DNA from 3 places in the Falseniella ignava genome. Region 1 is predicted to be linked to each of the others. Evidence: predicted binding sites of a transcription regulator. Region 1 holds the regulator's gene; each other region holds the start of a gene.
The links. The regulator Rex, encoded in region 1, represses fermentation and respiration genes when NADH is low (regulators of the CRP and FNR family bind a similar motif). The targets are predictions, from matches to a motif close to TTGTGAANTANTTCACAA.

Region 1 (10,683 bases):
GCATACTGTGCATGCGACAGCAGAAGAGGCTGAGGCACGGACACAACGAATGTTAGATATTTATGCCGAAGAAGTAGAAGGTTTACTGGCCATCCCAGTTTTCAAAGGGGAAAAGACGCCATCTGAACGATTTGCTGGGGCAGAACGAACTTATTCGATTGAAGCGATGATGCAAGATACTAAATGTGTCCAAGCAGGAACAAGTCATTATATGGGAACTAAGTTTGCGGAAGCATTTGATATTCGCTACTTAAACCCAGATAACGAGCATGTCTTAGCCTATACGACATCATGGGGAGTTTCTACGCGCTTAATCGGTGCAATGATTATGGTCCATAGTGATGACCAAGGACTTGTCTTACCGCCACGCATGGCTCCTCAACAAGTTGTGATGATTCCAGTCGGTCCATGGCAAAAAAATCCAGAGATTATGGAAACACTCGAGAAAATCAATGCTGAATTACGTCAACGTGGATTCCGTACAGTCATTGATGATAGTGATAACCGTCCAGGCTTTAAGTTTAATGAGTGGGAGCTTCGCGGAGCGCCATTGCGTATCGAAATTGGACCAAGAGATTTAGAAAATCAAAAAGCCATTATTAAAATGCGCGACTTAGAAGATAAGGAAGAGGTCGTATTAGACCAAGTGGTTGAGCGTGTCGTTGAAGCGTTAGATGAAATGCAAGTTCGCCTATTAGAAAAAGCACGCGCGTTTAATGAAGCGAATATTTATACAAATATTGAGACGTTAGAAGAATTAGAGGCACATATTGAATCGAAACGTGCTGAAGGAGAGTATCCAGGTTGGGTATTAGCTGGCTGGGACGGAACGGAAGAAACCGAAGCTTTAATTAAAGAACGTACTGGATTTACGACACGTAATATTCCGTTTGAAGGAATGGTTGAACCAAAATCTACGTGTATTGTAACCGGCAAACCATCGAAAGTAACCGTTTGGTTAGCGAGAGCATACTAGAATTTGAGGGATTAAGATGAAGTACCTTGTTCTTGATACGGCTGGAGAGGCCTTAGCCGTCGGTGCGATTGAAGGAGAATATCCGAACGGATCGTGGCAAATTTTAGCGCAACAAACGTTAATCGGAGCCAGGAAGCATGGCGAAACGCTGGCGGCGGTGATTGATAGCACGTTGAAAGTACTGAATTGGCGTGCGCGGGAAGTGGCGGCTTTGATTGTGGGCTGTGGACCGGGTTCCTTTACTGGAGTGCGGATTGGCATAACCTACGCCAAGACATGGGCACAATTTAACCAAGTCCCACTCTATACAGTGTCAAGTCTAGGTCTTTTGGCAGTGAGCGGATGGCTAGCGAACGCAACCCCTTCAAGCTTTATCGTGCCAGTGATAGATGGACGTCGTGGGACGGCATATACCGGTTTATATCGCTATCATCAAGAAAAGCAACAATTGATTGCGGTCTTACCCGATACGCATTGTGACTTTGATGTCTGGCTAGATACGATTCAGTCACATCTTGTGCCGACGGACTCAATCGTTTTTGTTGGGCATTCGCTTGATTCTTTTGAGGAAATAATTGAGTCCAGTGCATTGCAACAAGAGACGACGCTGATTCAAGGTTGGGCAAGTCAACCACGCGTGGCAGAGGCCATGAATTGGTTAACTTCAGAGCGAGTGGATGATATTGCAACTTTGGCTCCGAATTATACACAACAAACGTTAGCTGAAAGAGAGTGGCAAGCTGCCCAGCCAGGCGATCAACCATCCGATGAGCGAGAATCGTTGATTGACCGCTATTAATAAAATGCAAGATAAGGAGAGACCTCGGTGCGCCGATTATTAGAAGTTCTTACACCCAATCGAGCTAAAGGAAAGCATGTCATTATGCAACAGTCTCAGCAATACCTAGATCAACAAGAAGTATTGGAGCGTAATACGCAAACATTCCGTTTGCGTTTTGCGCAGGCTGAAGATATAGAGACATTGATGCGACTTCAAGAAGATGGTTATCAAGGCTTTCAAGCTTGGCGATATCGAGATTTTGTCTATGATTATCATCACAATCCTTATTGCGTATATTTATTGCTCGAAGAGGTCCAATCCAAAGAAGTGGTAGGGATGATTACTGGGCGTTTCTTAGCCAAAGGGGCCCATATTAGTCATTTGATTGTGCAAACTTCACACCAACGCTTAGGGTTAGGAAACTACTTACTTACGGCATGGATTGAATTGGTGGCACAACATCAACTCCCGCAAATAACTTTGGAAGTCCGTCAATCAAATGAAGTTGCACAACAGCTCTATCGTGCACATCGTTTTATCAAAATAAAGGACATTCCTTTCTATTATGACGATAATCAAGAGACGGCCTATTTTATGTGCCGCTATATGTAGGTGATGGGATGCAACGTTTAACGGGTAAACAATTAACCCCAGCACAAAAAGAGTTAATTATTGAAAGTTTTTCAGAGTTTAATGATACGTTAGCAACGTTTCGAACAGAACGCGACAATCCATATACCGTCTATTATATTGAAGAGGGGATCGGTTATGTGGCAGGTGTAGAATTAGCAGGTGAACTGGAGATTCTCCGTTGTTATATTTCCCCAGCTTATCGTGGACAGGGCTATGGATATGAGTTATTACGCAGTGTTTTGGAGCAAACGACGTTGGAACGCTGTTTTTTAGAAGTACGTGTATCGAATCAACGAGCGCGTTCACTTTATGAGCGAGTAGGTTTTGTGACATTAGATGTCCGGCGAAATTATTACAAAAACCCAAACGAAGATGCCATCATAATGGAATGGAGTGAAGCAAATTTTGACAACGAGACGAATTTTAGCCATTGAAACAAGTTGTGACGAGACGAGTGCAGCTGTGATTGAAGACGGGCAACGTATCTTAGCCAATGTCGTTGCTTCACAAATTCGTAGCCATATGCGCTTTGGTGGAGTTGTTCCTGAAGTTGCGAGCCGTCATCACACCGAACAAATTACGCAAGTCATTCAGTTGGCGCTTGAACAAGCTGAACTCGAACTATCAGATCTTGATGCTGTAGCGGTTACGCAAGGTCCAGGACTCGTTGGTGCACTTCTTGTCGGTGTGACAGCGGCTAAGAGTTTAAGTCAAATCATTGAGAAGCCATTGATTGCTGTAAATCATTTGGCGGGCCATATTTATGCAGCTCAGTTGATGCAACCGCTTGAGTTTCCAGCGCTGGCGTTAATTGTCAGTGGTGGCCATACGGAAATTGTTTATATGCAAGATCACCTATCCTTTGAAATACTAGGTGAAACTTGCGATGATGCGATTGGTGAAGCTTACGATAAGGTCGGTCGGATTTTAGATTTGCCTTATCCGGCTGGAAAATATTTAGATGAATTGGCTCATCAAGGTGATGCTTCGCGCTATGACGTGCCACGTGGGATGCTTCATGATGGCTCACTTGACTTTAGCTTCAGTGGCATGAAAAGTGCCGTAATGAATTTAGTTCACAATGCCAAGCAACGCGGCGAAACCATCGACCATGCAGATTTAGCGGCAAGCTTCCAAGCGGCAGTGGTTGAAATTTTCCATTCGAAAATTAATCAAGCACTTGCAGCGCATCCTGAAGTGAAACAATTTATCTTAGCCGGAGGGGTGGCAGCTAATTCAGCCATCCGTTCGATGGTGACAGAGTTAATTGCCAGTCAATATCCGGATGTCACACTTTTAATTCCACCGCTCTCACTATGTGGTGATAATGCTGCGATGATTGGTGCAGCAGCGGATCAGTATTTACAGCAAGGTCGCTTAACAGATTTATGGTTAAATGCGAAACCCGGCTTGATGTTATAATATAGAAATATCCCGTACCTCAGCGCAGGTACGGGATATTTTTTTGAGTGAGGCGTTTAAATTTGAACATGTGGATATTGCGCTTCGAAAGCTTCTAACGCTAAACTCGCTTCTTCCCATTGGTCGAGAACTTTAAGTTGCTCGGCTTCGACTTGTTGCAATGTTTGATGGAGTTCTAGCAACCGTACTTGATCATTGATTTCGGAGGCCTCAACCAGTTGTTGGTGGATTGATTCAATTGTTTGATCCATCTCTTCAGAACGTGTTAGGGTTTCTTCAACGAGCGTCGTCAGACGTTTTAATTCGCGTTTTAACTGCTTGTTTTCTTCAAAATTGCTGACAGTTGGGGTAGGAGTCGTTGTGACAATTTCTTCTTCACTTTCCAACATCGCATCGATGGCTTCTTGTTCAGATTTTTTCTCCAAGTAATAATCATAATCGCCTAAATAAAGTTGACTTCCTGTGGGTGTAATTTCTAAAATTTGCGTTGCAATTCGGTTGATAAAGTAGCGGTCATGCGAGACAAAGAGCAAGGTCCCGTCATAATCAATGAGTGCTTCTTCGAGGATTTCCTTACTATCAATATCTAAGTGGTTGGTCGGCTCGTCTAATAGTAACGTATTATCGTGGTCACTTGCTAAAAGCGCTAGACTTAACCGAGCTTTTTCGCCCCCACTGAGCATAGCGACTCTCTTTTCAACGGTCTCTCCTGTGAATAGAAAACTCCCTAAAATACTGCGAATTTTCCACTCATCGACGGTGTCATGCGCTTGCCAAAGTGTTTCTAGCACCGTTAAATTAGGATTCAGTTGATTTACATTTTGGTCATAGTAGCCAATATCGACTTTAGTTCCAATGCTGATTGTTCCGGCTAATGCAGGGATTCGTCCAATTAAAGTTTTAATTAAAGTAGATTTACCAACCCCGTTCGGTCCGACAATCGCAACCGCATCTTGTCGTTTTAATTCTACATTTAAGTCTGTCGCAACAGGTGTTTCTTCTGCGCTATAGCCAATCGCCAAATCTTCTGCATCGATGACCCGTTCACCAGATTCTCTTGCAGCGCTAAATTGAATACGCGGTGCCTTATCGTCTTGCAGCGGCTTTTCAATTCGAGTCATTTTTTCAAGTTTTTTACGGCGGCTTTGGGCTCGCTTGGTCGTTGAGGCCCGGACAATATTGCGCGCAATAAAATCTTCTAATTTAGCAATTTCTTCTTGTTGGGCTTCATACTGTTTCATTTCTTGAGAGAGTCGAAGTGCCTTTTCTTTTAAATAAAAATCATAATTCCCTTTATAGAGATGAGAAGTGTGATGGCGCAATTCGACTACAGTACGGGTGACGCGATTCAAGAAGTAGCGGTCGTGTGAAACAATCAGCAGTGCTCCGCGATAATTGCTTAAAAATCCTTCCAGCCAATTGAGTGTCTCCATATCCAAATGGTTGGTAGGCTCATCGAGAATTAATAGATCGTAATCCATCAAAAGCGTACGTGCTAAAGCAAGACGGGTTTGTTGTCCGCCCGACAGCGAGTTAATCGGTCGGTCATAATCTTCTTCGTAGAAACGAAAGCCGTGAAGGACCATCCGAATATCGGACTCAATACTATAAACGTTACGGTGTTGCATCTTTTCTTGCAATTGGTCGTAATCTGCTAAGGCTTGCTTGTATGCAGGGCTGTCCCATTGGTCACTCAGTTGAGCGAGCCGCTCCGATGCTTGCATTGCCTCTTCGCGTAAAGCAATGGAATCATCAAAAATCGAAAGCATCTCTTCCCAGATGGTTCGGTCTGAATTTAGGGCGACATGCTGCTCTAAATAGCCAATCTTAATACCACGTTGCTTAGTAATCGTGCCACCAGATAAAGGTTCTTGTCCTATAATTTGTTTAATTAAAGTGGATTTTCCAGTTCCATTACGGCCAACAAGGGCGATACGGTCTTGCGACTGGATAGAAAAGTTCACATCATCGTATAAAGGAATATCGCCAAAGTGTCGTGCCACATTATTGAGTTGTAATAAAATCATTTTTAAAACCTCGCTATATTGGTTCTCAAAATAAAGTATACCAAATTTAATAGGAAAGATACCAAAGATTGTGAATAAATGATACAATTATTTCATACCCTGAATATAGAATGGAAGGAGGCAAGTAAATGTCGAATTATTCGATTCCTCGTGCCACAGCGTTAAGGTTGCCAATTTACCATCGTTACTTGCGGTATTTACATAATGCAGGTAAGAAGCGGATTTCTTCCAGCGAATTAAGTGAAGCTGTAAAGATTGACAGTGCAACCATTCGCCGTGACTTTTCGTACTTCGGTGCGTTAGGTAAGCGGGGTTACGGTTATGATGTAGATACTTTGATTGACTTTTTCTCAAAAGTACTTAACCAAGGACGATTGACTTCAATCTGTCTTGTAGGTGTAGGACATCTCGGTCAAGCGCTACTCAATTATAACTTCCGCAAAAATGGTAACTTTCATATTGAAGCGGCATTTGATAATGACCCTAATTTAATCGGCACTTCCCAAAATGGGATCCCTGTCTATAGTGTCGATGAATTAACGGAACGCATCCAAGATAGCCAGTATGAAATTGCTGTTCTAGCAGTACCTGAAGAAACTGCAGAAACGATATTAAATGAGTTAATCGCTGCCGGAATTCGTGGTATTTTGAATTTTACCCCTTTACGATTCGATGTACCGAATAATGTCCGCATCCAAAATGTCGACTTAACGAATGAACTGCAGACGCTCATCTACTTTATTGATTCGAATATGGATCAAGTAGATGATTATCAAGAATATAAGTACTAACCCTGATAAGCCTCGTACGAAATTGCGAGGCTTTTTTATTTACTTCTTTTTACTTGCATTTTTGACCTAATTAGACTATTATATAGTTATCGGGTTTAGCACTTGATCTCATAGAGTGCTAACCGTTAAATTTTTGATAAAATACAAACTAATAACGGAGGTATCAAACATGATTAAACCTTTAGGGAAGCGTGTTGTCATTAAAGTAGCAGAGACTGAGGAAACTACAGCAAGTGGTTTTGTTTTACCGTCTTCTGCCAAATCTAAAGAACAATTTGGTGAAATTATTGCTGTCGGTTCAGAAGTTGAACTTGTTAAAGTTGGCGATACTGTGTTCTTCCAAAATTACTCTGGAACAGAAGTTGAGCATGAAGGCGAATCTGTTTTAATTATTGAAGAGAAAGATTTATTAGCTGTCGTCGGCTAATTTCCAGATAAATTACGAATAGAATAGGAGAGATAATATGACAAAAGAACTTAAATTTTCTGAAGACGCACGCGCAGCTTTATTGCGTGGTGTTGATACATTAGCGAATACGGTTAAAGTAACTTTAGGTCCAAAAGGGCGTAACGTTGTTTTAGATAAACAATTCGGATCACCAACGATTACAAACGACGGTGTTTCAATTGCACGCGAAATTGAATTAGAAGATCGCTTCGAAAATATGGGCGCGCAACTTGTGATGGAAGTTGCTCAAAAAACAAATGATATCGCAGGTGACGGAACAACAACCGCAACATTATTAACACAAGCGATTGCGCGCGAAGGGATGAAGAACGTTACAGCTGGAGCTAATCCAGTTGGCATTCGCCGCGGAATTGAAAAAGCAACGTCAGCAGCGGTTGAAGCATTAAAAGAACAATCACAACCTGTATCTTCAAAAGAAGCCGTAGCTCAAGTTGCAGCTGTGTCATCAGGTGAACAAGTTGTTGGAGATTTAATTGCTGAAGCGATGGAAAAAGTAGGTCAAGATGGGGTTATTACCATTGAAGATGCCCAAACAATTGAGACTGAAATGGACGTCGTTGAAGGAATGCAATTCGACCGTGGTTATTTATCACAATATATGGTCACTGATAACGAGAAAATGATTGCGGAACTGGACAACCCAGCTATCTTTATTACGGACCGCAAGATTAACAACGTGCAAGATATCTTGCCAATGTTAGAGTCTGTCATGCAATCGGGTCAACCGCTTTTAATTATTGCGGAAGACTTAGAAGGCGAAGCATTACCGACATTAGTTTTAAATAAACTGCGTGGTACATTGAACGTCGTTGCAGTGAAAGCACCAGGCTTTGGTGACCGTCGTAAAGCGATGTTAGAAGATATTGCGATTTTAACGGGTGCAACCGTGATTTCCGAAGAATTAGGTTACGAATTGAAAGATGCTACCGCAGATCATTTAGGTTCAGCTGGTAAAGTTCGTGTCACAAAAGATAATACAACAATTATTGAAGGAAATGGCGCGACCGAAAATATTAACCAACGTGTCAGCTTAATTCGTTCACAAATCGAAGATACGACTTCAGAATACGATCGCGAAAAATTACAAGAGCGCTTAGCTAAATTAGCGGGAGGCGTTGCTGTGATTAAAGTTGGTGCAGCAACTGAGACTGAACAAAAAGAAATCAAACTACGCATTGAAGATGCGTTGAACGCTACTCGCGCGGCAGTTCAAGAAGGAATCGTCCCTGGTGGGGGTACTGCGCTAGTGAACGTTCAACAAGCCGTTCTTGATTTAGAACTTGAAGGCGATGAATTAACAGGTGCTCAAATCGTGGCACGTGCCTTAGAAGAGCCAGTTCGTCAAATCGCTGAAAATGCAGGTCAAGAAGGATCTGTCATCGTTGAGCATGTACGTAAAGCTGATAAAGGTATCGGCTACAATGCGGCAACCGGTGAATATGAAGACATGGTTCAATCTGGTATTGTAGATCCAACTAAAGTTACACGTACCGCTTTACAAAATGCAGCATCAGTAGCAGCCTTACTGTTAACAACAGAAGCTGTGGTTGCAGCACTTCCTGAAGAAGAAAACCTTCAAGCAGGAATGGGTGGCGGCATGCCAGGCATGATGTAATCCAAACCAATTAAAACTCAAACTCAGGCAACTTATCCCGTTATGTTGGGTAAGTTGCCTTTTTTATGCGTGGAGCAGGATCGACGAGGGGGAGGTGAGGTGAATGCTACCAAAGAGTTGAGGGAACTCCGTCTGGGGGTGGCTGAGGTGGAGTTGTTTGAGCTGGAACTCCATCTGGGGTTAGTTGAGTTGGAGTTGTTTGAGCTGGAACTCCGTCTGGGGGTGGCTGAGTTGGAGTTGTTGTGTGTGGAACTCCATCTGTGGGTGGTTGAGCTGGAGTTAGCTGAGCCGGAACTCCATCTGGGGGTGGCTGAGTTGGAGTTGTTGTGTGTGGAACTCCATCTGTGGGTGGTTGAGCTGGAGTTAGCTGAGCCGGAACTCCATCTGGGAGTGTTTGAGTTGGAGTTGTTTGCCTCGGAACTCCATCTGTGGGTGGTTGAGCTGGAGTTAGCTGAGCCGGAACTCCATCTGGGAGTGTTTGAGTTGGAGTTGTTTGCCTCGGAACTCCATCTGTGGGTGGCTGAGCTGGAGTTAACTGAGCCGGAACTCCATCTGTGGGTGGCTGAGCTGGAGTTGTTTGCCTCGGAACTCCATCTGGGGGTGGCTGAGCTGGAGTTAGAGACTCGTTTTTGTTCTTCTCGCCACCTTGAGCTGAACAATCTCGTCATTTTTGTTCACCTCGCTTGCCTGAGCTGAACAATCTCGTCATTTTTGTTCACCTCGCTTGCCTGAGCTGAACAATCCTGCCACCTCTGGCCATCCCACTCCCTCAATCCAGACCTCCACTCTCCCTTTTTCCTCACAAAAAGCCTGCAACAGAAAAATTCTGGTGCAGGCTTCTTTTATCCTCAAAATAAAAATTATAGTCTCCAGTAGCAGTATCCAGCTTCAAGATAGTCATCTTTATTCCATAAGCTCTTCACATCAACAATCACGCGCTCTGACGGTTCGAGTGAAGCGGCGAAAAGTTGTGACACCTGGTCGAGCGTAAGAGTTTTGAACTCGTTATGTGCGACGGCAACGACAACCGCGTCCAAGTCTTTCAAGTCTTCAAATGCTGTAAGCTCAAGTCCGTAGGTTGCTTCTACTTCAGAAGCTTCAGCCCATGGGTCACTAATGACTGGATGGATGCCATATTCCTCGAGTCTTTCGACGATATCAACCACTTTAGAGTTGCGTACGTCTGGGGTGTGCTCTTTAAAGGTCAACCCAAGAATCGCAACTTTCGCCTGAATTGGGGTTTTGCCCGTTTTAATGAGCTGCTTAATCAGCTTTTCAGCAATAAAGTAGCCCATATCGTCATTGATTTGACGGCCATTAGCGATAATTTGGCTATGGTAACCTAAGTTTTCGGCTTCATAGACAAAGTAATACGGATCGACTCCGATACAGTGGCCACCCACTAATCCTGGGGTGAAGCCGAGGGCGTTCCATTTCGTATTCATTGCTTCGATGACATCGTGTGAGTCGATGCCCATTCGGTCAAAGGCCAGTGCTAACTCATTCATAAAAGCGATATTGATATCGCGTTGAGAATTTTCGACGACTTTAGCTGCTTCAGCAACTTTCATGCTCGGTGCGCGATGGACGCCAGCTTTAACGACCATTTCATAGACTTTTGCAATATCATCCAAGTATTCAGGAACACTTGAAGAAACAATCTTAATAATTGTCTCAAACGTGTGGACTTTGTCACCAGGATTGATTCGTTCTGGGGAATAACCCACGACGAAATCTTTGCCGTGCGTCAACCCAGAAACTTCTTCGAGTAACGGAATACAAATATCTTCCGTGACGCCAGGGTAGACGGTCGATTCATAGACAACAATCGAACCCGGTGTTAAATGCTCGCCAACAGTTCGAGTGGCACTCGTTACGGGATGTAAGTTTGGTGTTTTATCTTGATTGATAGGAGTGGGAACGGCAACGATATGGAATTTTGCACGCTTCAATTCCGAAGGATTATGGG
Region 2 (10,683 bases), on a different contig from region 1:
GTTTTCGTGGAACGCCTGAAGAAACGCGCGGAGAGCAAGTAGGTTATACCGTCGACGAATTCAATGAATATTTTGACCGAATGATGGAGGTATCGAATATTCATTATTATGCTATCGCATCTTGGGGACATGATATCTATTTAGATCGTGCTCGAGCAGGTTCTCGTCCTGGAGATTATGTGAATGAGATTGTTCGGGATCACTTAAAAGGACGTGTCCCAATTATTGCAACAGGGGGTATTAATTCGCCAGAAAAAGCACTTGAAGCACTGAGATATGCAGATATGGTAGGAATGTCTTCTGTATTTGTAACAGAACCAGATTTTGTAGCTAAGTTAGAAACAGGTAGACAGGATGAGATTGATTTAAGTATTCGTCCAGAAGAGATCGAAGATTTAGCCATTCCTCACCGAGCTTTTAAAGATTTGGTTGAATTTATGGATTTTGGTGGTTCTCTACCTGAGGAAACGCGTGAAGCATTTAGACAGATGAGTGAACAAAGTGCAGTTTCTTATTTCAAAGAGTATAAATAAGAGAAGGATAGTGTAGGGGGAGATTGGATATTAGATAATTAAAGCGTTTTATTCATTTCTTGCCTTAAACATGTTATACTTGAGAAAGAGTACATTATAGGAGGTTATACAATGACGTATTACGATTTATCGGTTAAAGAATTCGTTGAGAAATTAGGATCTGGAGACCCAACACCTGGTGGCGGAGGTTCTTCGGCATTAAATGCAGCTTTAGGGATCGCTTTAACTAAAATGGTTACGGAATTTACCGTTGGTAAAAAACGTTATGCGGAACATAATGAGTTAAACGAACGTGTTCTAAAAGAAGCTGAGGATTTAATGAATAAATTCTTGCAAGGGATTGAAGATGACCGACAAGCCTTTGATGAGGTTGGGAAAGTCTATGCAATGCCACGCGGTACTGAAGAAGAAAAAGAAGCACGCCGTGTTGCAATGCAAGAAGCGACGCTCGTGGCTTTAAAACCTCCATTTGATTTAATGGAACTATGTGTAGAAGCTTTAAAAGTCACTGAAGAAATCGTTGGGAAATCCAATCCGAATGTTGCTAGTGACGTAGGTGTTGCGGCTGTTCAACTTAAAGGAGCTCTTCAAAGTAGCTGGGTAAGTGTCGTTGTTAACCTAGGTATTTTAAAAGATGAAGACTTGAAAGCTCAATACCAAGAACGTGGAGAAGCACTATTAGCTGAAGGTTCAGAAATTGCTGAACGTGTCTACGAAGCGATTATTGAACAAGTAAAATAATAAAAATAATAACCCCAAGCCATTTTGAGGCAGTCTACTATGTCCTATATTCAGGATTATAGCAGTTTCTGTCATTTCGAAATGACTGGGGTTATTTTATTAATCCATAGTTAAGTTACGAACCCATTTTCCGGATTGGATTCGAATAATCCCAAGTAGTACTTTACAGATGTTTTCAGCACAGGCTAGACCTACAACTAAATGTATAGGCAATTTAAGAATGGCGGCACCAAAGAATGATAAGGGAACTCCAACAACCCATAGTGAAAATAATTCAGCTTTCATGGAGAAGCCGGTATCTCCACCTCCACGCAATATTCCAACGATTATAATATTGGATAGAGCAATAAATACAATCATAATTCCGATCATATTGAGTGACTTATGTGCTAAGATGTAAACATTTTGAGAGATGGACTTGAATAGCATTAGGGTATACGGTGCTGAAATAATAATTAAAGCTCCCATTAAAACACCTGTGATAATTGAAATTAACAAGAAGCGTTTGGCGTAGAGTTGCGCTTCTTCAAATTTATCTTGTCCAACTTTTTCACCCACCATCACAGAGCAACTGCTAGATAACCCGCGCACGATAACGAGTGCTAAGTTTTGAACCGCAATCACAATCTGAACAGCAGCAGTGGCTTCAGTTCCAATCAATGCGTATGCCACGCTATACATAATTTGACCTAAAGACCAAAAAGTTTCATTAATCATCACCGGTAAAATGGTTGGCGAGTAACGTTTAATTTTATGCCATTGTGGATGGATCAATTCTTTGAGTGAATAATTTAAAGGCCCATTATAACTACGAGAAATAAAGTAGAGAGTAGATAATTCGGCAAAGCGCGCGATGATTGTCCCAATCGCGGCCCCTGCAATACCTAGACGCGGGAAACCCCACACTCCAAAGATAAATACATAGTTAAAGAATACGTTGAAAAAGACACTGACAATGGTTGCAAATAGTGGTGTCTTAGGGTTTCCCGTTGTACGGAATGTCATAGAGTAAACAAAGCTAATCGCGCTTGGAATGTATGATAGTGATACGACCCGTAAGTAGATCGCACCTTCTTCAATGACATTAGGGTCTTGAATAATTAATCCAATAATTTGTTTTGGGAAAATGAGTGCAATGATTGTAAAGAGGATTCCAATTATCGTCGCAATGACAACTGTTAGTTGTGTAATCGTTCGAACCTCTTCCCAATTTCGTCGTCCCCAATATTGAGCAATAAGAATGGCTGCTCCCGTAACTAAACCGAAACAAATCATAAAATAAAAAAAGAAGAACTGGTTAGCAATACCAACACCCGCAACCGCTACATCCCCTAAGGAAGAAATCATCAGCGTATCAATTGTATTAATTGAAGATGTAATCAGATTTTGTAGCGCAACGGGAATCGCAATGGCTAACATTGTTTTATAAAAAAGTTTTTTATTTTCCATTATTATCACCTCATTCATTATCATTGCTATTGTATCTTAAAGGGTTAGTGAAGTCATCATTAAAATAGTAAGTTATTAATGATTGTTAAATAATAAAGAAAGAGTATGATAGAATCAAGCAAATCATTGAGGAGATGATAAAATGAAAACCATTTATAAGGCGGATTATATTCTATACGAAGATGAGATGAAAGAGGGAGGTTATTTAATTTGTGAAGATCAACGTGTTGTTGATTATGTTGATCATCTCCCAGTAACAAATGAAGTAACGATGATTGATTACAGCGGTTATATCATTGCACCTGGGTTGGTCGATACGCATATTCATGGTTATGGTGGATATGATGTGATGGATTGCAGCCCTGAGGGAATGGAACAAATTTCTAAAGGGTTGTTAGAGTGTGGCGTGACCAGCTGGCTAGCAACGACCTTAACAGATTCACCAGAGCATTTGATGGAAGCTTGCCAAGTTGTTGGAGAGAGTGCAAGCCAAGTAACAGGGGCACGAATTCAAGGGATTTTTCTAGAGGGCCCATTTTTTACCGAAAAGTATAAAGGGGCTCAAAATGCAAAATATATGCATGATCCATCGATTGATTTACTTAATCAATGGAATCATGCTTCGGATGGAATGGTTCGAAAAATTGCGATTGCACCAGAACGAAAAGGTGTACAAGATTTTATTAAAAAAGCAGTTGAACAGGGGATTTATGTTGCTTTAGGACACTCTGATGCAACTTATGATCAAGCCTATGAAGCGGTTGAAGCGGGTGCGAATATTTTTGTCCATCTTTACAATGGAATGCGCGGATTGCATCATCGTGAGCCAGGGATGGTTGGAGCAGGATTAGCGCTTGATGAAGCTTATGCAGAGATTATTGCTGACGGGCATCACGTTCATCCAAAAGCGATTCAAGTTGTAACCCAAGCAAAACCACAGGATAAAGTCATCTTAATATCTGATTGTATGCGCGCGGGGGGGTTAGATGAAGGTGAGTCTAGACTAGGAGAGTTTGAAGTAATTGTTAAAGATGGTCAAGCGCGTCTGAAAGATAGTGGTAATTTGGCCGGATCAGTTCTAAAACTAATTCAGGCTGTACATAACTTGGTGGATTGGGATATCGTCAATTTGACGACAGCTTTAAAAATGGGTTCACTTTATCCAGCTCAATCGGTTGGTCTTGATAAGCATTGTGGAAGACTGAGTGCAAATTATCCAGCGGATTTTATTGTAATCGAACCGCAAGGAAAACTTTATGCAACCTATTTAGCAAATCAACGTGTATATTGTCGCCAAGACGCATAAACTAATATAAAATTAACAATAAGAATGCCAATTATTTTATCCTTGTTATACAACAGTATAACCTTGATGTAACACATAATAAATTAAAAATATAACAGAAAGGAGTACGAGATTTACATAAGTAGTGCATTAATTCACAAAGTAAAACGTTGCTATTAAAGGGAAAATAGCGACTAAATGCTTGCTAAAAGTCGTTTTGAATGATAAATTATTAATAACGTACTGGTACAGTTTGTACCTGGTGTTAAAAATATTGGAGAGGAATGTAAAATACATGGCTACAAAGAAAAAACAAACTTTTGAACAATTGTTAGACCCTCAAAATTTTGACTTTAGTACAGTTCAAATTTTGGATGAGAAAGGCAAAATCGTTAATGAAGATTTAATGCCAGAATTATCAGATGAAGAACTTGTTAAATTTATGGAGGATATGGTCTTCTACCGTGAATGGTATGCAAGAACTAAAGCGTTTAGTCGTCAAGGACGTCTAGGTTTCGTGGCACCCACTACAGGTCAAGAAGCTTCACAGTTGGGTACAATAGCTGCGACAACTGCAGATGATATTATCTTCCCAGGATATCGTGATATTCCACAATTAATTCAACATGGTTTGCCACATTACAAAGCTTACCTATGGTCTAAAGGTCATGTTTTAGGAAATGAATACCCAGAAGATTTCCGTGCATATCCACCGCAAATTATTATCGGTGCACAATACGTTCAAGCAGCAGGTGCAGCTTTAGGTATTAAGAAAAATGGTCGTAAAGCAATCGCTATGACTTGGACAGGAGACGGTGGTTCTTCTCAAGGTGATATGTATGAAGGAATCAACTTTGCTGGAGCATATAAAGCCCCTGCAGTTTTTGTAATTCAAAATAACGGCTGGGCAATTTCCACACCGCGCGAACTACAAACTGCAGCACCTACTTTAGCTCAAAAAGCTGTTGCAGCAGGAATTCCGGGAATTCAAGTAGATGGAATGGATATTTTAGCGGTGTATGCTGTAACAAAAGCAGCTCGTGAATATGCGATTGCAGGTAATGGTCCAGTTCTAATTGAAACATTATGCTACCGTTACGAACCTCACTCATTATCAGGAGATGATCCTAAACGTTACCAACCTGAAGGTGTTCAAGAACACTGGCAAGGTCTAGACCCATTAAACCGTTACCGTACATTCTTAACTGAAAAAGGACTTTGGTCTGAAGAGAAAGAACAAGAAGTTATCGAACGTACAAAAGAAGTAGCTCGTGAAGCAATTAAACAAGCAGAAGAAGTTCCACAACAAAAAATTTCTGATTTCTTGAAGAATATGTTCGAAACACCAGATCAAATTACGCAAGAGCAAATTGCATATTACGAAGCAAAGGAGACTAAATAATCATGGCGAATTTAACACTCATTGAAGCAATTAGAGATGCATTAGATATTGCCCTTACTCAAGACAAGAAAACGTTAATCTTTGGTGAGGACGTTGGTAAAAACGGTGGTGTTTTCCGTGCGACAGAAGGATTATTTGATAAGCATGGTGAAGAACGCATCTTCAACACACCACTTGCTGAATCCGGTATTGGTGGTTTAGCTATTGGTCTTGCACTTGAAGGATTCCGTCCAATTATGGAAATTCAATTCTTCGGATTTGTTTTCGAAGTCATGGACTCTGTTGTAGGCCAAGCAGCGCGTACACGTTACCGTTTAGGAAATACACGTAATCTACCCATTACAATTCGTTCACCATTTGGTGGTGGTGTAGCAACCCCTGAACTTCACGCAGACTCACTTGAAGGATTAATGGCACAATCACCAGGTGTTAAAGTGGTTATCCCATCAAATCCATATGATGCAAAAGGTCTATTATTAGCTTCAATTGAAGATAATGACCCAGTTGTATTTTTAGAACATATGAAACTTTACCGTTCATTCCGTGAAGAAGTTCCTGAAGGTCACTATACTGTGCCATTAGGTGAAGCTAATGTTGTTCAAGAAGGAACGGATGCAACGATTATTGCCTATGGTGCGATGGTTCGTGAAGCTATTGCTGCAGCAGAAGAATTGAAAAAAGAAAATATTTCTGTTGAAATTGTAGACTTAAGAACTGTCTATCCACTTGATATTAAGACTATTACAGCATCAGTGGAAAAAACTGGAAAAGTCGTTATGGTTCAAGAAGCACAACGTCAAGCAGGTGTAGGTGAGAAAGTTATTTCTGAAATTTCTCAACGTTCAATTCTATCACTTGAAGCGCCAATTAAATTTGTGGCTGCGCCAAACACAGTTTATACTTTTGGTATGGCTGAAAAAGATTGGCTTCCAAATGCTGCTGATATCGTTGCCGCAGTGAAAGAATTACAAGAATTCTAATTGATTCCACGTCTATAAGTTAGCAAAACATAAAAAAGGAGTGTCACTGAATGGCAGTATTTAAATTTAAATTACCTGAACTAGGTGAAGGTATTCATGAAGGTGAAGTTGTTAATTGGCTCGTTCAAGAAGGCGACACCATTGAAGAAGATCAAATTATCGTTGAAATTCAAAATGATAAAGCAGTTGAAGAACTTCCAACACCATACGCTGGAACGGTTAAATCAATCAATGCGACAGTAGGTACAGTCGCAAAAGTTGGCGACGTACTCGTTGAAATCGATGCCCCGGACTATGAAGGTGGAGAAGAAGCTGCTGAGGAACCTGCAGCAGAGGCAGCGCCTGTTGAAGCTGCACCCACAGCTCAAAGTGGATCTAACAGTTTTATTTTCCGTCTTCCAGAGCTAGGTGAAGGAATTCATGAAGGTGAGATTGTTGCATGGGACGTAAAAGAAGGCGACCAAGTCACTGAAGACCAAATTTTAGTAGAAATTCAAAATGATAAAGCGGTTGAAGAGTTACCAAGCCCATATGCAGGTAAGATTATTAAAATCCATGCAGAAGTTGGAACGGTAGCAACTGTTGGTCAAGCATTAGTTGAAATTGATGCGCCTGACTATGATGGTCCAGCGGATGAAGTGGTATCAACCCCTGCATCTCCAACAGGAGCCGTTGGCGAAGACCCAGCGCAAGCAGAAGTTCCGGCAGAAACAGCTGCCCCAGCACAACCTGCAGCGGTAAGTACCGCAAACCCAGCGCAACGCGTACTAGCAATGCCATCGGTTCGTAAATTAGCTCGTGAATTAGGTGTAGATATTACACTCGTTCCAGCTACAGGACGCGGTGGACGTGTAACAGCAGATGATGTTCGTAACTTTACTCCTGGACAAGCAACTGCAGCACCAGAAGTTGAAACAGAACAAACAGCAGCATCCGCACAAGATAACGCTGCTCAAGCTGAAACAACAACTGCTAAGCCAGCTTATGTTCCAGTTTCAGGTGAACGTGAAGTACGTGAATCAATGTCTAAGACACGTCGCTTAATCGCTGAAGCAATGGTAAATTCAAAACATACAGCACCACACGTAACTCATTTTGATGAAGTTGAAGTGACTGCTTTATGGAATCACCGTAAGAAATTCAAAGATATCGCTGCAGAACAAGATATTAAATTAACATTCTTACCATATGTTGTTCGCGCATTAATTGCTGCAGTTAAGAAATATCCAATTCTCAATGCTTCTGTTGACGATGCAACACAAGAAATTGTGTACAAAAACTACTACAACATTGGTATTGCAACCGATACAGATCGTGGATTATTAGTTCCTGTTATCCATGATGCTAACATGAAGAGCATGTTTGAAGTAGCGGATGAAATTTCTCAATTAGCTCAAAAAGCACATGCAGGTAAATTATCATTAGATGAAATGTCAGGTGGATCGATTACGATTTCTAATATTGGTTCAGCAGGTGGATTATGGTTTACTCCTGTTATTAACCATCCTGAAGTAGCAATCTTAGGATTTGGTTCAATTGTTGAACAACCTGTTATTAAAGATGGTCAAGTTGTTCCAGGTCGTGTTGTGAAGTTATCATTAAGCTATGATCACCGTGTCATTGATGGTGTAACTGCACAATCTGCGATGAATGAAATCAAGAAATATTTAAGTAATCCAGAATTATTATTAATGGAAGGATAGTGAAATAAATGGTAGTTGGAGATTTTGCAATCGAACTCGATACAGTGGTTATCGGTTCTGGTCCTGGTGGCTATGTTGCTGCTATCCGTGCAGCTCAACTCGGACAAAAAGTAGCAGTCATTGAACGCGAATTTATTGGCGGCGTATGTCTGAATGTGGGCTGTATTCCATCAAAAGCTTTAATTAATGCAGGACATATTTATCGTAACGCTTTAAATAGCGAAGATATGGGAATCGAATCCGAAGTTAAATTAGACTTTACTAAAACACAAGATTGGAAAGATAACAAAGTTGTTAAACAGTTAACTTCTGGTGTTGAAATGCTACTTAAAAAGAACAAAGTAGAAATTATTCGTGGTGATGCTTATATCGTTGACCATGAAACACTTCGAGTGACGAATGATGCTGAAGATACTTCCCAAACTTATAGCTATAAAAATTTAATCGTTGCTACAGGATCTCGACCAATTGAAATTCCTGGATTCAAATTTGGTGAACGTATTGTGGATTCAACCGGTGCATTGAACTTTAAAGAAGTACCAAAACGTCTTGTTGTTATTGGTGCGGGCATTGTCGGATCAGAATTAGGAACTGCTTATGCTAACCTAGGTTCGGAAGTGACTTTAATTGATGCTGCAGACCATATTTTACCTTCATTTGAAAAAGATATGGTTAAAGTTGTTGAGAAAGCAATGAAAAAACGCAAAATTAAAATTCATGCAAAAGCGAAAGCTAAAGAAGCAATCGTGAACGAAGATTCAGTTACTGTGAAGTTCGAAGTTAAAGGTAAAGAAAAAGAAATTGAAGCAGACTACGTATTAGTATCAGTAGGTCGTCGTCCAAATACGGATGATATTGGTCTTGAGCATGCAGGCGTTAAAATTTTAGACAATGGTCTAATTGAAGTTGATGCACAAGGTCGCACCTCAGTACCAAATATTTATGCGATCGGTGATATCGTCCCAGGACTCGCACTAGCTCATAAAGCATCTTTTGAAGGTAAAGTTGCAGCTGCTGCAATTTCAGGTGGAAAAGATGAAGTGGACTACCATTCAATGCCTTCTATAGCCTATACAGATCCTGAACTTGCATCAACTGGATTAACCGAAGCTGAAGCCAAAGAACAAGGCCTAGAAGTTAAAGCATCTAAATTCCCATTCGGTGGTAATGGCCGTGCACTATCTTTAAATGATACCGATGGTTTCGTACGTTTAGTTACAACCAAAGAAGATAATATTATTGTTGGAGCGCAAGTCGTTGGACCGAACGCCTCAGAAGTTATTACTGAGTTAGGTTTAGCGATTGAATCAGGTATGAATGCTGAAGATATTACGCTGACCGTTCATGCTCATCCAACATTAAGTGAAGCAGTAATGGATGCCGCAGAATTAGCTTTAGATCAACCGATTCATATGTAATTTAAACGATTATTCGTTGATTAAGAGAGGCGATGATTGCCTCTCTTTTTCATTATAAATTTATCTCTTTAAATCAGTGTGTTATAATTTTTACGGTATCTTAGCGAGGTGATAAAATGAACTACAGTTATCCGATTCAACCTGATTGGAGTACTGAGGAGATTATAATGGTTGTAAATTTTTTAGATAAAGTAGAGCGTGTTTATCAAGAGGGTGTCAATTGTCAGGAACTAATGGATAGTTATCAGCAATATAAACAAATAGTTCAAAGTAAAATGGAAGAAAAACAAATTGATAAAGAATTTGAAAAAATAACTGGATACTCAACCTATCAAGCAGTAAAATTAGCTAGGACATTGAGACAAGAAGGGAAGCAACGATCGAAGGTGCAAATAAGAAAGGGTTCATGACCATGGATAAACAAATGCATCAACGTGCGATTGATTGGTTAAATCAAGCAGCGGATTTACTTAGAGCGACATTAGATTCGCCGCTTCAAGTTAAACAAAAGCAAAATGCACATGACTTAGTTACCGAAATGGATTGTCGCATCGAAGACTATTTAATACAACAAATCCGTCATTACTATCCAAATCATCAGATTCTTTCTGAGGAAGGGCAAGGAGATGTATTCCTTAACACAGAAGGTTATTTATGGATTATTGATCCGATTGATGGGACTTTAAATTATGTTAAAGAAAAGAATCATTTTGCGATTTTATTAGGGATTTATTATAATGGAAATCCTATTGCCGGATATATTGTGGATGTAATGAATGAGCAACTCTATTACGGGATTGTCGGGGACGGTGTTTATTTAAATCACCAACCGCTATTACCCATCCAGATTGCTTCGTTGGAAACGTCCTTAATTCACGGTAATGTGCATTTGTTTATTCATAATCGATATCAAGCCAGAGAAATTTTAAATCATAGTTTAGGAATGAGGCATTACGGTGCAGCCGGTCTAGATATGATTAGTGTGATTCGGGGTGAGGCGGCACTTTATTTATCACCGCGACTGCAACCTTGGGATTTTGCAGCCGGTCTGGCCATTTTCACAGCGATGAACTACAAAATGACGACCCCTACTGGACAACCACTCGACCTTCTTAAACAACAAGCAGTGTTGGCTTGTCACCCTGCAGTCCATTCACAAGTATTAGATATTA
Region 3 (10,683 bases), on a different contig from region 1:
ATTCATTGTAAGATTCAATTAAATTATCAACAGCTTTCTCAACTTCTTGTTTAGATAAGTCTGTGTTTTCTGAGATTACTTTTTCTAGATCATCACGGTCAACATCTGCTGCAATGTCTGTAATACGGTCTTCAATTGATTGACCTACTTCACTTACTACAGCTTGTGCATCTTCTCCGTCAATGACGATACGACGTCCTGCGTCTTTAATCTCATCGATTGTTAAATCAATTTGACTTTGTAAGAAATTAGGTTGGAATTGAGGAACATCTGAATTTTCTAAAGCTTTTAGAACTTCTTCTTCAACATCAGCTGTATCTTCAATATTGATTTCAGCAGCAATTGAATCAAATGCTTCTTGAGTTAAATTACCCACTGCTGAACCTGCTGTTGAAGCAACAGAACCAATTGCATCACCTGCAGTAGTTGCTACGGTTGATACAGCATTACCTGCTGCACCAAGTGTGCCGCCTACAACGTTACCAACAAGTCCGAAAACTCCTGATAATGCTGAGAATGCTAACCAAGTTGATAAGAATAAACTCACTGCCCAAGTTAAGAAACCGTGAACTAAACCACCACGACCAGCAGCTACACCGGCAACATAGCCTGCTCCACCTAATGAAACAATAAGTGAAACAACAAACCAGATTACCATGCTAACCGTTAAACCAGCAAATGGCTCATTCGCTGTAAAGTTAGGAACACCAAATCCAATGGCTGATCCGATTAATGAAAGTAAAATACTTAAAGCGATAAATGTAATGGCCCCTGCAATAACAGCTGACCAAGAAATGTTGGCCCCTGCTTTATCTTCTTTAACTACTCCACCGTAAGTGGTGGTTGATGTATACTCAACAGATTCTCCGTCGCGTACTGCTGCTTCTGTGTATACTTTGTCTACATTATTATGATTATGTTCTGTCATAATAACACCCTTTCTATCTTTACGATAAATTATAGTGTTTCTATTAATGATATTTTTATCATTCACTACATTAATAGTATACTACATAAATAAAGTAATTGCTAATAAAAGCACTTATGATTTACAAAAAGTTGCGATAATATCAACGTTTATTTGGCAACCGTTTGCAAAAAAATAAAAAATAGAGCAAAAGAAAATACAAATTATCTTTTGCTCCTATACATAAATCGTTTACACAAAATGACTATTTACAAATCTTATCACTTCATCAGCCAGCTGTTGCTTTGTCCGACCAATCGTTAAAACGTGCAAACCCTCTTCATACCAGATTAGTTCAGGTTTTCTTTTATGGAAATAATCCAATAAATCTCGGCTCTGTTGAGGGTCAATCATTGTATCCTGGCCACCTTGAGCAATTAAGACTGGCTTATCAAGTTCTGCAAATTGTTTGAGTAGCGCATATGAGATTTCTCCTAATGGCTCTAAAACGACCTTACTAACTTCTTGTTCCATCCCTTGAGTAGCCTGTCCAATCTCTTGCGGTGTCCAACCTAATTTTTTCTTTTCTTGAACAAAACGTTTAACAAAACTCTCCGCAACTTTATTTGAACTTTCAGGAATGAGGGGAGCACAAAACGCACCACCACCAAGAACATCTTCTGAATTTGCAATAAGATGCATTGCAATCAACCCACCTAGCGAAACGCCAAAGGCAATAATTTTTTTGTACCCTAATGATTTTAAATGTTCGACTGCTTGGTAACCATCTTCAATCCAAACATCTGGGTTAGCAATTGTTTCTTCAATGGCGCCGCCATGATGTGTTAATACTGGCCCATAGACACTGAATCCCGCTTTGGACAATAATCTCGCAAAAGTTCGGAAATCAATCGGAGATGAAGTGTATGAATGTAATAATAATATCGCAACTTCACCTGTTTGATAAAAAAATGATCGGTCTGTTGTACTCATAAATATCGATTATTTTTTAACAACGTGAATTGGCTTATCTGCTGCAATTTCAGCCGTTTCCATTATAATTTCACCTAAAGTTGGATGTGGGTGAACAGTCATCGCGATATCTTCAACCGTTAATTCTTTCTCAATTGCCAGAGACAACTCGTTGATTAAGTCTGATGCATTCGCTCCTACAATCTCACAACCAATTACTTTACCTGTCGCTTTATCAGAAATTAAGTTTACATAACCGGCTGTTTCTGCCATCGCGATTGCACGGCCATTTCCAGCATATTGGAATGAAGATTGAATCGCATCTAATTTTTGTGCCTTTACTTCATCCGACGTTACACCCGTTACCGCAATTTCAGGTTCAGAATATACGACGGATGGCATACATTTGTATGCAATAGTAGAATCCATGCCTGCAATTGCTTCAGCAGCAATTTTAGCTTCATAACTTGCTTTATGTGCAAGTTGTGGACCTGCAATAATATCCCCAATTGCATAAATATGTGGCTTGTTCGTACGTGCTTGTTCGTCAACTTTAACAAGACCGTATTCATCTAATTCTACGCCTGCTTTTTCAATACCAATATCGTCAGTATTAACCACACGACCGATACTTAGCATTACATAGTCTGCTTTGTACTCTTCTGTTTTTCCTTTAACTTCCGCAGTAACTGTCACACCATCTGCTTCTTCTTGGCTTCCATTAACCATCGCATTTGTAACAATTTCAACGCCTTTTTCTTTTAGTTTACGTTGAACAACATTCGTTAACTTACGGTTCGTTCCCGGTAAAATGTTCTTTTGTCCTTCAAGAACCGTTACTTTTGTGCCAAAGTTTGCATAAACCGTTGCTAACTCGATACCGATAACGCCCCCTCCAATAACAATTAAGCTATCTGGACGTTCTGGGAAGCTTAATACTTCTGTTGAAGAAACAATTCGGTCAGAGAATCGTACCGGTGGAATATCACGTGGACGAGATCCTGTCGCAATAATACAGTCTTCAAACTTCAGCGTTTTTTGACCTTCTTCACTTTCAATACTTAACGTATGTTCGTCTTCAAAGCGTGCTGTACCGCGAACAATTTCAATGTTATTTCCATTTAGAAGGTATTCAACACCATCCGTTAATTGTTCAACCGCATTAGCACGGAATGCTTGAACTTTATCCCAGTCAAACGTAATTTCCGGAACATTCAATCCAAATTGTTCATATTCTTTCACATCGTTGTATTTATGAGCGGCTGTAATCATCGCTTTCGATGGGATACATCCCACGTTTAAGCAGACGCCCCCAATATATTCTTTCTCAATAATTGCGACTTTCTTACCAAGTTGAGCCGCACGAATAGCAGCAACATATCCCCCAGGACCTGAACCAATTACAACTACTTCTGTTTCAATTGTCATTTACAATTGCCCTCCTTAAATATGCTTACCCTTCATCAAGTGAAGAGCAAAGAAAAATGTTACATCTATTTTATCATATTTGTGAATCAAATCCCAATACCCATCGATATTTTATTAGATTTCACATAGGTTGTTCGGGGGGATTGAACGAGCAGAGTTATACTTGATTACTATTTATTGTTTATTTTCCTAAAATGATTGATTATACTTTAAAAGACCATTATTATATTGATGGTATCTATTTAATAGAAAGGAGCTAGCTATGTCATTTACAAGTTTGAAAGAATTGGTCTACTTAGCCAAAACACAAGATTGCAAAATTTCTGAGATGATGATTGAGAGTGAACTACAATTTCACGGTGGTGATCTCAATCGGGAAGAATTAATTAACATTATGCGTGAACAATTCCACGTAATGATGGAATCCGTTAAGATTGGAACTGAAAACTTAACGATGTCTAAAACGGGGATTACCGGCGGAGATGGGTTTCGTGTGACAGAATATATTAAAGAAGGTAAAACAATTGTCAACCCCATTAGCTTGCAAGTGGTTGCCAATGCAATGGCTGTCAACGAAGTGAATGCTTCAATGGGACGCATTGTCGCAACACCTACCGCGGGTTCAGCAGGAATTTTACCGGCAGTATTAACCGCTATGGTTGAACGAAATGAATTTAGCGAAGATGAGATTATTCAAGCGATGTTTACTTCTTCTGCTCTTGGACTTGTCATTGCGAACCGAGCTTCAATCTCAGGCGCACAAGGTGGCTGCCAAGCTGAGATTGGCTCTGCAACAGCAATGGCTGCTGGAGCTTTAGTGGAATTACACGGCGGAACACCTGAGCAAGTAGGTAACGCTGTTGGGTTAGCTTTAAAAAATTCACTCGGACTTGTCTGCGACCCGGTGGCTGGTTTAGTTGAAATACCTTGTATTACGCGAAACGGTCTTCACGCTTTAACGGCCATGGCTGCAGCGGATATGGCATTAGCTGGCGTTGTAAGTATTATCCCACCGGATGAAGTCATCGATACAATGGAATCCATCGGTAAGGATTTACCACCTTCCCTACGCGAAACAGGAATTGGTGGATTAGCGGGAACCGAGACGGGTAAAGAAATTAAACACCAAGTTTTTGGCGATACGACGTTAGAAATTGCAAATTACAAGAGTGCTTATGAAATTATCGGGCCAATTATGGTAGGACCTTCATCTTCTCATACTGCCGGCGCGGTTCGAATTGGTAACGTTGCACGTCAATTATTAGGAGAAGAACCTGAAGAAGTCGTCTTCTCGTTGATGGAATCTTTCGCTAAAACTTACCAAGGTCACGGAACCGACTTAGCACTCATTGCCGGTGTCTTAGGTTTCACTACTAAAGATTCAGATGTTTCTCTGGCAAAGGAACGTGCAGAAGAAGCGGGTCTTAGATATAACTTTTTAGAAGCGGATTTAGGCAATTATCACCCGAACACCGTTCGAATTAACTTATGGGGACCAACCAAACACGTTGAAATCATCGGAAGTTCTATCGGGGGCGGTAAAATCGAGATTAAAGAATTTAACGGCTATGACGTTAAATTCAGTGGCGAACGACCTACACTTGTATTACTACATCCTGACCGTGTCGGCTTTATCAATGCGATTACCGAGTATCTATCACGTCACGCAATTAATATTTCCGCATTAACCAACCGTCGCTCTAAAATCAATGGGCCATCCGTCTCAATTTATGAGCTAGACATGAACTTAATTGATGATGATATCGAATCGTTGAAACAACAGTTTCCATTTATCGAAGATGGCGCCATGGTTTACGTTCAATAATTAACTAGCAAGTCATCAAATAACCGAGCATCATAATGTGCTCGGTTTTGTTGTTGAATGATGACATATTTTGACGATGAACCTATCTGGATTTTCGATTCTAAATAGATTCAAGTGACAAATCTATTTAGATTTACAAATCCAAGATGATTCAGACTGTAAACCTATTTGGATTTACAAATCCAAGATGATTCAGAATGTAAACCTATTTGGATTTACAAATCTAAGATGATTCAGACTGCAAACCTATTTGGATTTACAAATCCAAGATGATTCAGACTGCAAACCTATTTGGATTTACAAATCCAAGATGATTCAGACTGTAAACCTATTTAGATTTACAAATCCAAGATGATTCAGACTGCAAACCTATTTGGATTTACAAATCCAAGATGATTCAGAATGTAAACCTATTTGGATTTACAAATCCAAGATGATTCAGACTGCAAACCTATTTGGATTTACAAATCCAAGTAAGTTCGTCGAATATCATTCTCAAATCCAATAATATTTCACAACAAAAATCCTACAATGACTCAATGCATTGCAGGATTTTTTGTAATCATATTGTTAGTTTGTTTTATTTAAGTCTTTAACTTTAATAATCGGTTCACCATGCGAATTGTAGATATATTCGCGCGCTTTTTCACCCGTGACCATGACTTTAATGAGGCGATCACGATACGGCTCTGCCAATTGATCGAATAATAGTTGGTCTTCATCAAGATGAAGCTGTTGACGAAGCGAGTCAACTTGACCGGCAGGCATTAACTTATAATTTGACTTAGGTAAAGGATGCTCACTCTGACGAGCTTCAATTCGATAAACATAATTCGGATCGCCATAACTGATTTCTAGTGCTCCACTATTTGTACGATGCTCTTCAACATCATGATATTTTTCTTTATGGATTTCCCACCATGTTTCGATGGCACTTCGGGCGGCTTCTTCAGATGGATAACTACCATGCTCTTTTCGTTTTTCAGCAAGACGATTTTCCCAATATACGGTATAGACAGTATGACTCATCAGATATCCTCCTTTTTTATAGTTCACATTTATTGTAACGCTTTCAAATGGATTTGTCATTCGTTTTGATAATTATTGAGGTAATTCCCAATGAATAGGTTGTTGGCCTGTCTCAATCAAAAATTGATTTGCTTTCGAAAATGGACGAGAACCGAAAAAACCTCGATAAGCGGACAACGGACTCGGGTGCGCAGAAGTAATAATATGATGACGTGTCGTATCAATGAGCGCCGCTTTCTGTTGCGCTGCCCTTCCCCATAAGATATAGACAATCGGATGCGGTGAACGATTGAGTGTTTCGATTAAATAGTCCGTCAACTCTTCCCAACCTTGACCGCGATGCGAATGCGCTTGATGCGCCCTCACCGTCAATACCGTATTCATCAGTAACACTCCTTGACGAGCCCAAGCAGATAAATCACCGTGAGAAGCAGGTTTGATTCCTAAATCTTGTTCAAGCTCTTGATAAATATTTCTTAAAGACGGTGGAATCACAACGCCTCGCTTCACTGAAAAACTCAATCCATTGGCTTGTTGTTCACCGTGATATGGGTCTTGTCCTAAAATCACGACTTTGACTTGATTAAAAGGTGTTATCTCAAAGGCTTGAAACCACTCTGCTTGTGGTGGATACACGGTATGTTCCTGCAATTCCTTTTCAAGAAAGTGTGTTAAATGATGAAAACTCTCTTGCTTGGCTGCCTGTTTAAAGAAAGGTTGCCAACCATTTGCTACAAAATCCAAAGTTATCGCTCCTTATTTTGATAAATAATAAAATAATCGGTCCAATCTCCCGTCGGAACAGTTATTTCCTGAACAGGTTCAAAAATCGATTCCGTCTCTAGAAACTTTTTAAAGTGGTAAGGATAATAACAGATTAATCGCACTGTCCGTGGAAATTGCTCGATGGATTTTTCAATGTTTCGTACCACTTGTTTGAAAATCGGTAATGCAAATGGATTGAAGAAGTAATACAACGTCTCATCGGCTTGCATCAAATAATCTTGGGCACTCACTGGATACAATTCAATCGGCGGCTGGTTAGGATGTGCTTTAAAATAATCCGAAGTATTTTGCTTCAATAACTTTAATGTCGTCGGGTGGGATTCTACGCCTCGCACCACCAAATTCAATTGATAATTCATAAAGCACAAGACACGCCCTGTTCCACAACCAAAATCTACCAGTACATCTTGCGAGCTTATTGTCAAATAATCCAATAAATATTGTAAAATCGAATAACTTGTTGGCTCACTTTCATAATGCATCGGTTGTTCAGAACCCCAATAAATAATCGATTGAGTTTGGATATTTAAGAATTGATCATCGATCTCCAGTGGCTGATCCAACGCGCTCACCTCTCTTTTAGTCAATGATTCCTTGGTCAGTCAACACCTTACGAAATGCCATCATTGCAGTATATGAAGCAACAATATGAATCGTTGTTTCATCAGTCTGTTGTATCCATTGTACAACGTCGCCAACACTCATTGGTTGGATTGGAACGGATAGCGCACTGCGTTCGAGCTCCTCAGTGATGGCTTGCTGACACATCCCACTTGTAACAATTTTTTTTATCGGATATGAGGCCATCCGATCGAAATCAACTTGTTGTAACCAACCAATATCTTCGCCATCCGCAGGTTGGTTATTAATTATAAAGACCATACTCATCGGTTCGTTCGTTAAGCCAATTAAATCCAGCGTCTGCTCCATCCCAACTGTATTTTTGATTAAATTCAAATGAATTTCCTTACCTTGGTATTCAACGACTTCTTGGCGTCCTGAAATACGAGGAGCACCTGAAAAGGCAGCTTGAATCTGCTCAGGCGTACACTCTAGATAGCGACCGAAAGCATAAGCAGCTAAAGCATTATATACATTGTACATGCCGCCCATTGGTAATTCATATTCTACTTCGTCAAAAGCGACTTTCGCGTAATCCGCATCAAGTTCAATAATGTCCATCATACGATAATCTAATGAGGGATGACTTAAGCCACAAGACGGACATAAATAATCTCCTAAATTACCGTAGCTAAGATATTTATACGTGAGAGTATGTTGGCACTTTGGACACGATTCATTCACTAATACCGATTCAAAGTGATTAACCGATTGTGACGAATAATCAAAACCGAAATACAGTCGTTCGTTCTCTAAATCTGGCATATGCAAGTATGGGGAATCACCGTTCGCAATAACCTGTGCTTCAGGAGAGCGACGAGCTGCTTCTTCTAATAGATTCGCTACCGCCTGAACGCTACCATATCGATCCATTTGGTCTTCAAATAAATTAGTATGGATGAATACATCTGGTTGAAAATATTGGAGAATTTTATTTAAGGAGCCTTCATCAATTTCTAGAATGGCCAGTCCCTGCTCCCCTGCTTTAAGCGGCTCGGCAGCAAGAAAAGCACCCACAATCCCTTGAATCATATTCGAACCGGATGCATTCGTCACAATTTGATAACCTTTTTGTCGCGCCATCTGTGCGCATAGTGCCGTAGTCATCGTCTTTCCATTGGTTCCTGTAATCACAGCAATTTGATAATTTTTTGTTAGAGAAGCTAAAATATGCGGGTCTAACGTCAAAGCCAACTTCCCTGGGAAGCTACTTCCCCCCTGAGTTAATCGGCTCAATACTTCCCGTGATCCGTTCGCAAGCATTCGAATGATTCTTGTCTTCAAATTCATATTTTTGTTCTCCTTCATCATTAAAATACTTGTCTATTATAGCATATCTCCTTTTTTCAGTGCATTATTTCCTTCTTAATGAAAATGACTTTTTAATTAATCAAGTTCAATTTCATCTATTTTTTTTCGGTAAGCTTTTCGCTTTGAATAATTTATCGCAACGATGCCCCCACCAACAAGGCAAATTGCTAAACCGATCAACGTATAGCTTAATAATTCTCCAGTTGAAGGCAGTGAGACTTGATCATTCTTTAAACGCTGGGTTGTTTCCTGCGTAGCATTTTGTTTCACCTCCGGGGCATTACGTTGAGGTTTCGGTTTTTGGCTGGTCGAAGGTTTTTCTGGGTTACTTAAAGCCTGCTCTTTTAAGATTCGTTCTTTTATTTGATCTAAGTGATTCTCCATCGGAGATTGAGAAGTTGATTCAACGGTCGTTGTTGATGAGATATCATTAGAATTAACGGGAGTATCAATCAAAACTTGTCGAGATGCAAAACGTGTTGTATAGCCATTCCCCGCTTCGACACTTTGCCATTGTTGGTTATTTTCATCATAGATAGCTAATTGCAACTGATATTTTTGATGTAATTTTCGCACTTGTTCAATATCTATATCTTTATTCAGTGATTGATCATTTAAGTAATTAACGAGCTGTTCCTTTAATGCTTGGAAGATTTCTTGATTAATCTGATGAAAATAATCCCATTGCTCTCCTTTAAGTTGAACAATACGTTGATAGAGCGCTTGGTAATCTGCCAGCTGTTGCGTACGATAATAATCTTTTTGACCAAATTCTGCGACCGTTTGAATATCAGCTAAACTCAATTCTTTAGCGTATCGATAAGGTTCATATGCTGTAGGATCAATCGACATATTAGTTTTTCCGTGCAAGCGCAACTTTAATTCTGACTCATCAATCAAAGTATTAAATGCTTGATAAATTTGTTCATAGGTTACGACTTGATACGCTTTGGGCACAATTTCTTTTAAAATTGCATCTATTTGACTTAAATACTGATCGAGGGGAACTTGAGAATTCAACATCACACCCTCTAATGGATACGCTTTGACCGAATATGGATAAAGCAAACATTGATTGTATATCGTTTGCGTATCATCTTGTGTTATTTCCGCTTGCGTTACTTCATTCAGTTGATTCAACAATTGTTGATGCTCCACTTCAATATCAGACTGCTCTACCTTTAATTGATTGATTTGCTGATTCAATTGTTCGATATAATGGACCCATTGCATTACTGATTCATCTTGTGAAATTTTATCTGACTGTACTGCCTGGTCCAATGAATTAAACTCCTCATCATTTTGTTGATACCAAATATATAATTCTTCCAACAAATTGCTTAATTCTTCTTGTGCCCAAGTAACAGATTCGCTGGAACCTGATTCAAGTTGATAAATCTGTTCATTGATTTGATCGTACCGAGCTGAAAGTTCTTGAATCACCTGATGCATTGATTGTCGCGGGTCAGCTTGAGGGACTACTGGCGCCTCGCCTTGCCTCAATTGAATAATACATTCATCGCAGCTTACTGGAACATTGGGAATCGTTTGAGCCAAAATATACGGCTCGGGTATTTCTAAAGCAGTCGTAAAACACGAACTAAACAACGATAAAACAATACTTAAGAGACAATAGAATTTTTTCATAATTTACACCTCCATTAATAAGTACACAAAAAAACACGAAATCTTGCATGATTCCGTGTTTTAATCAAATTTTAATTTAATCTAAGTAATCGACCACTTCAACGTCGGTAAAGTAGCTCATCCGGTCGCGCAACTCTTCCATCCAATAGTCCGAGTT

Region 2: pdhA (pyruvate dehydrogenase (acetyl-transferring) E1 component subunit alpha) is a predicted target of Rex. The motif match lies at 4,152-4,169, and genes of this name have one in related genera.
Region 3: lpdA (dihydrolipoyl dehydrogenase) is a predicted target of Rex. The motif match lies at 3,387-3,404, and genes of this name have one in related genera.

The regions. Positions count from the first base shown of each region.
Region 1 covers NZ_PKHE01000002.1:86,931-97,613, forward strand. The annotation lists gene proS (proline--tRNA ligase) at 1-976, shown strand, start outside; gene tsaB (tRNA (adenosine(37)-N6)-threonylcarbamoyltransferase complex dimerization subunit type 1 TsaB) at 993-1,775, shown strand; gene rimI (ribosomal protein S18-alanine N-acetyltransferase) at 1,803-2,369, shown strand; gene rimI (ribosomal protein S18-alanine N-acetyltransferase) at 2,378-2,824, shown strand; gene tsaD (tRNA (adenosine(37)-N6)-threonylcarbamoyltransferase complex transferase subunit TsaD) at 2,793-3,812, shown strand; gene CYJ57_RS01405 (ABC-F family ATP-binding cassette domain-containing protein) at 3,869-5,839, opposite strand; gene CYJ57_RS01410 (redox-sensing transcriptional repressor Rex) at 5,968-6,630, shown strand; gene CYJ57_RS01415 (co-chaperone GroES) at 6,800-7,057, shown strand; gene groL (chaperonin GroEL) at 7,095-8,714, shown strand; gene CYJ57_RS01425 (hypothetical protein) at 8,832-9,410, shown strand; gene CYJ57_RS01430 (nucleotide sugar dehydrogenase) at 9,575-10,683, opposite strand, start outside.
Region 2 covers NZ_PKHE01000006.1:52,587-63,269, forward strand. The annotation lists gene CYJ57_RS03525 (NADH-dependent flavin oxidoreductase) at 1-533, shown strand, start outside; gene CYJ57_RS03530 (cyclodeaminase/cyclohydrolase family protein) at 645-1,274, shown strand; gene CYJ57_RS03535 (MATE family efflux transporter) at 1,374-2,723, opposite strand; gene nagA (N-acetylglucosamine-6-phosphate deacetylase) at 2,866-4,029, shown strand; gene pdhA (pyruvate dehydrogenase (acetyl-transferring) E1 component subunit alpha) at 4,304-5,410, shown strand; gene CYJ57_RS03550 (alpha-ketoacid dehydrogenase subunit beta) at 5,413-6,390, shown strand; gene CYJ57_RS03555 (dihydrolipoyllysine-residue acetyltransferase) at 6,441-8,093, shown strand; gene lpdA (dihydrolipoyl dehydrogenase) at 8,102-9,511, shown strand; gene CYJ57_RS03565 (UPF0223 family protein) at 9,628-9,921, shown strand; gene CYJ57_RS03570 (inositol monophosphatase family protein) at 9,924-10,683, shown strand, end outside.
Region 3 covers NZ_PKHE01000008.1:40,762-51,444, reverse strand. The annotation lists gene CYJ57_RS04255 (TIGR04086 family membrane protein) at 1-928, opposite strand, end outside; gene CYJ57_RS04250 (alpha/beta hydrolase) at 1,160-1,900, opposite strand; gene lpdA (dihydrolipoyl dehydrogenase) at 1,910-3,307, opposite strand; partial or broken gene sdaAA (L-serine ammonia-lyase, iron-sulfur-dependent, subunit alpha) at 3,570-4,448, shown strand; gene sdaAB (L-serine ammonia-lyase, iron-sulfur-dependent subunit beta) at 4,425-5,132, shown strand; gene CYJ57_RS04235 (hypothetical protein) at 5,703-6,161, opposite strand; gene CYJ57_RS04230 (uracil-DNA glycosylase) at 6,234-6,905, opposite strand; gene CYJ57_RS04225 (class I SAM-dependent methyltransferase) at 6,908-7,534, opposite strand; gene CYJ57_RS04220 (MurT ligase domain-containing protein) at 7,527-8,858, opposite strand; gene CYJ57_RS04215 (hypothetical protein) at 8,955-10,526, opposite strand; gene CYJ57_RS04210 (CapA family protein) at 10,603-10,683, opposite strand, start outside.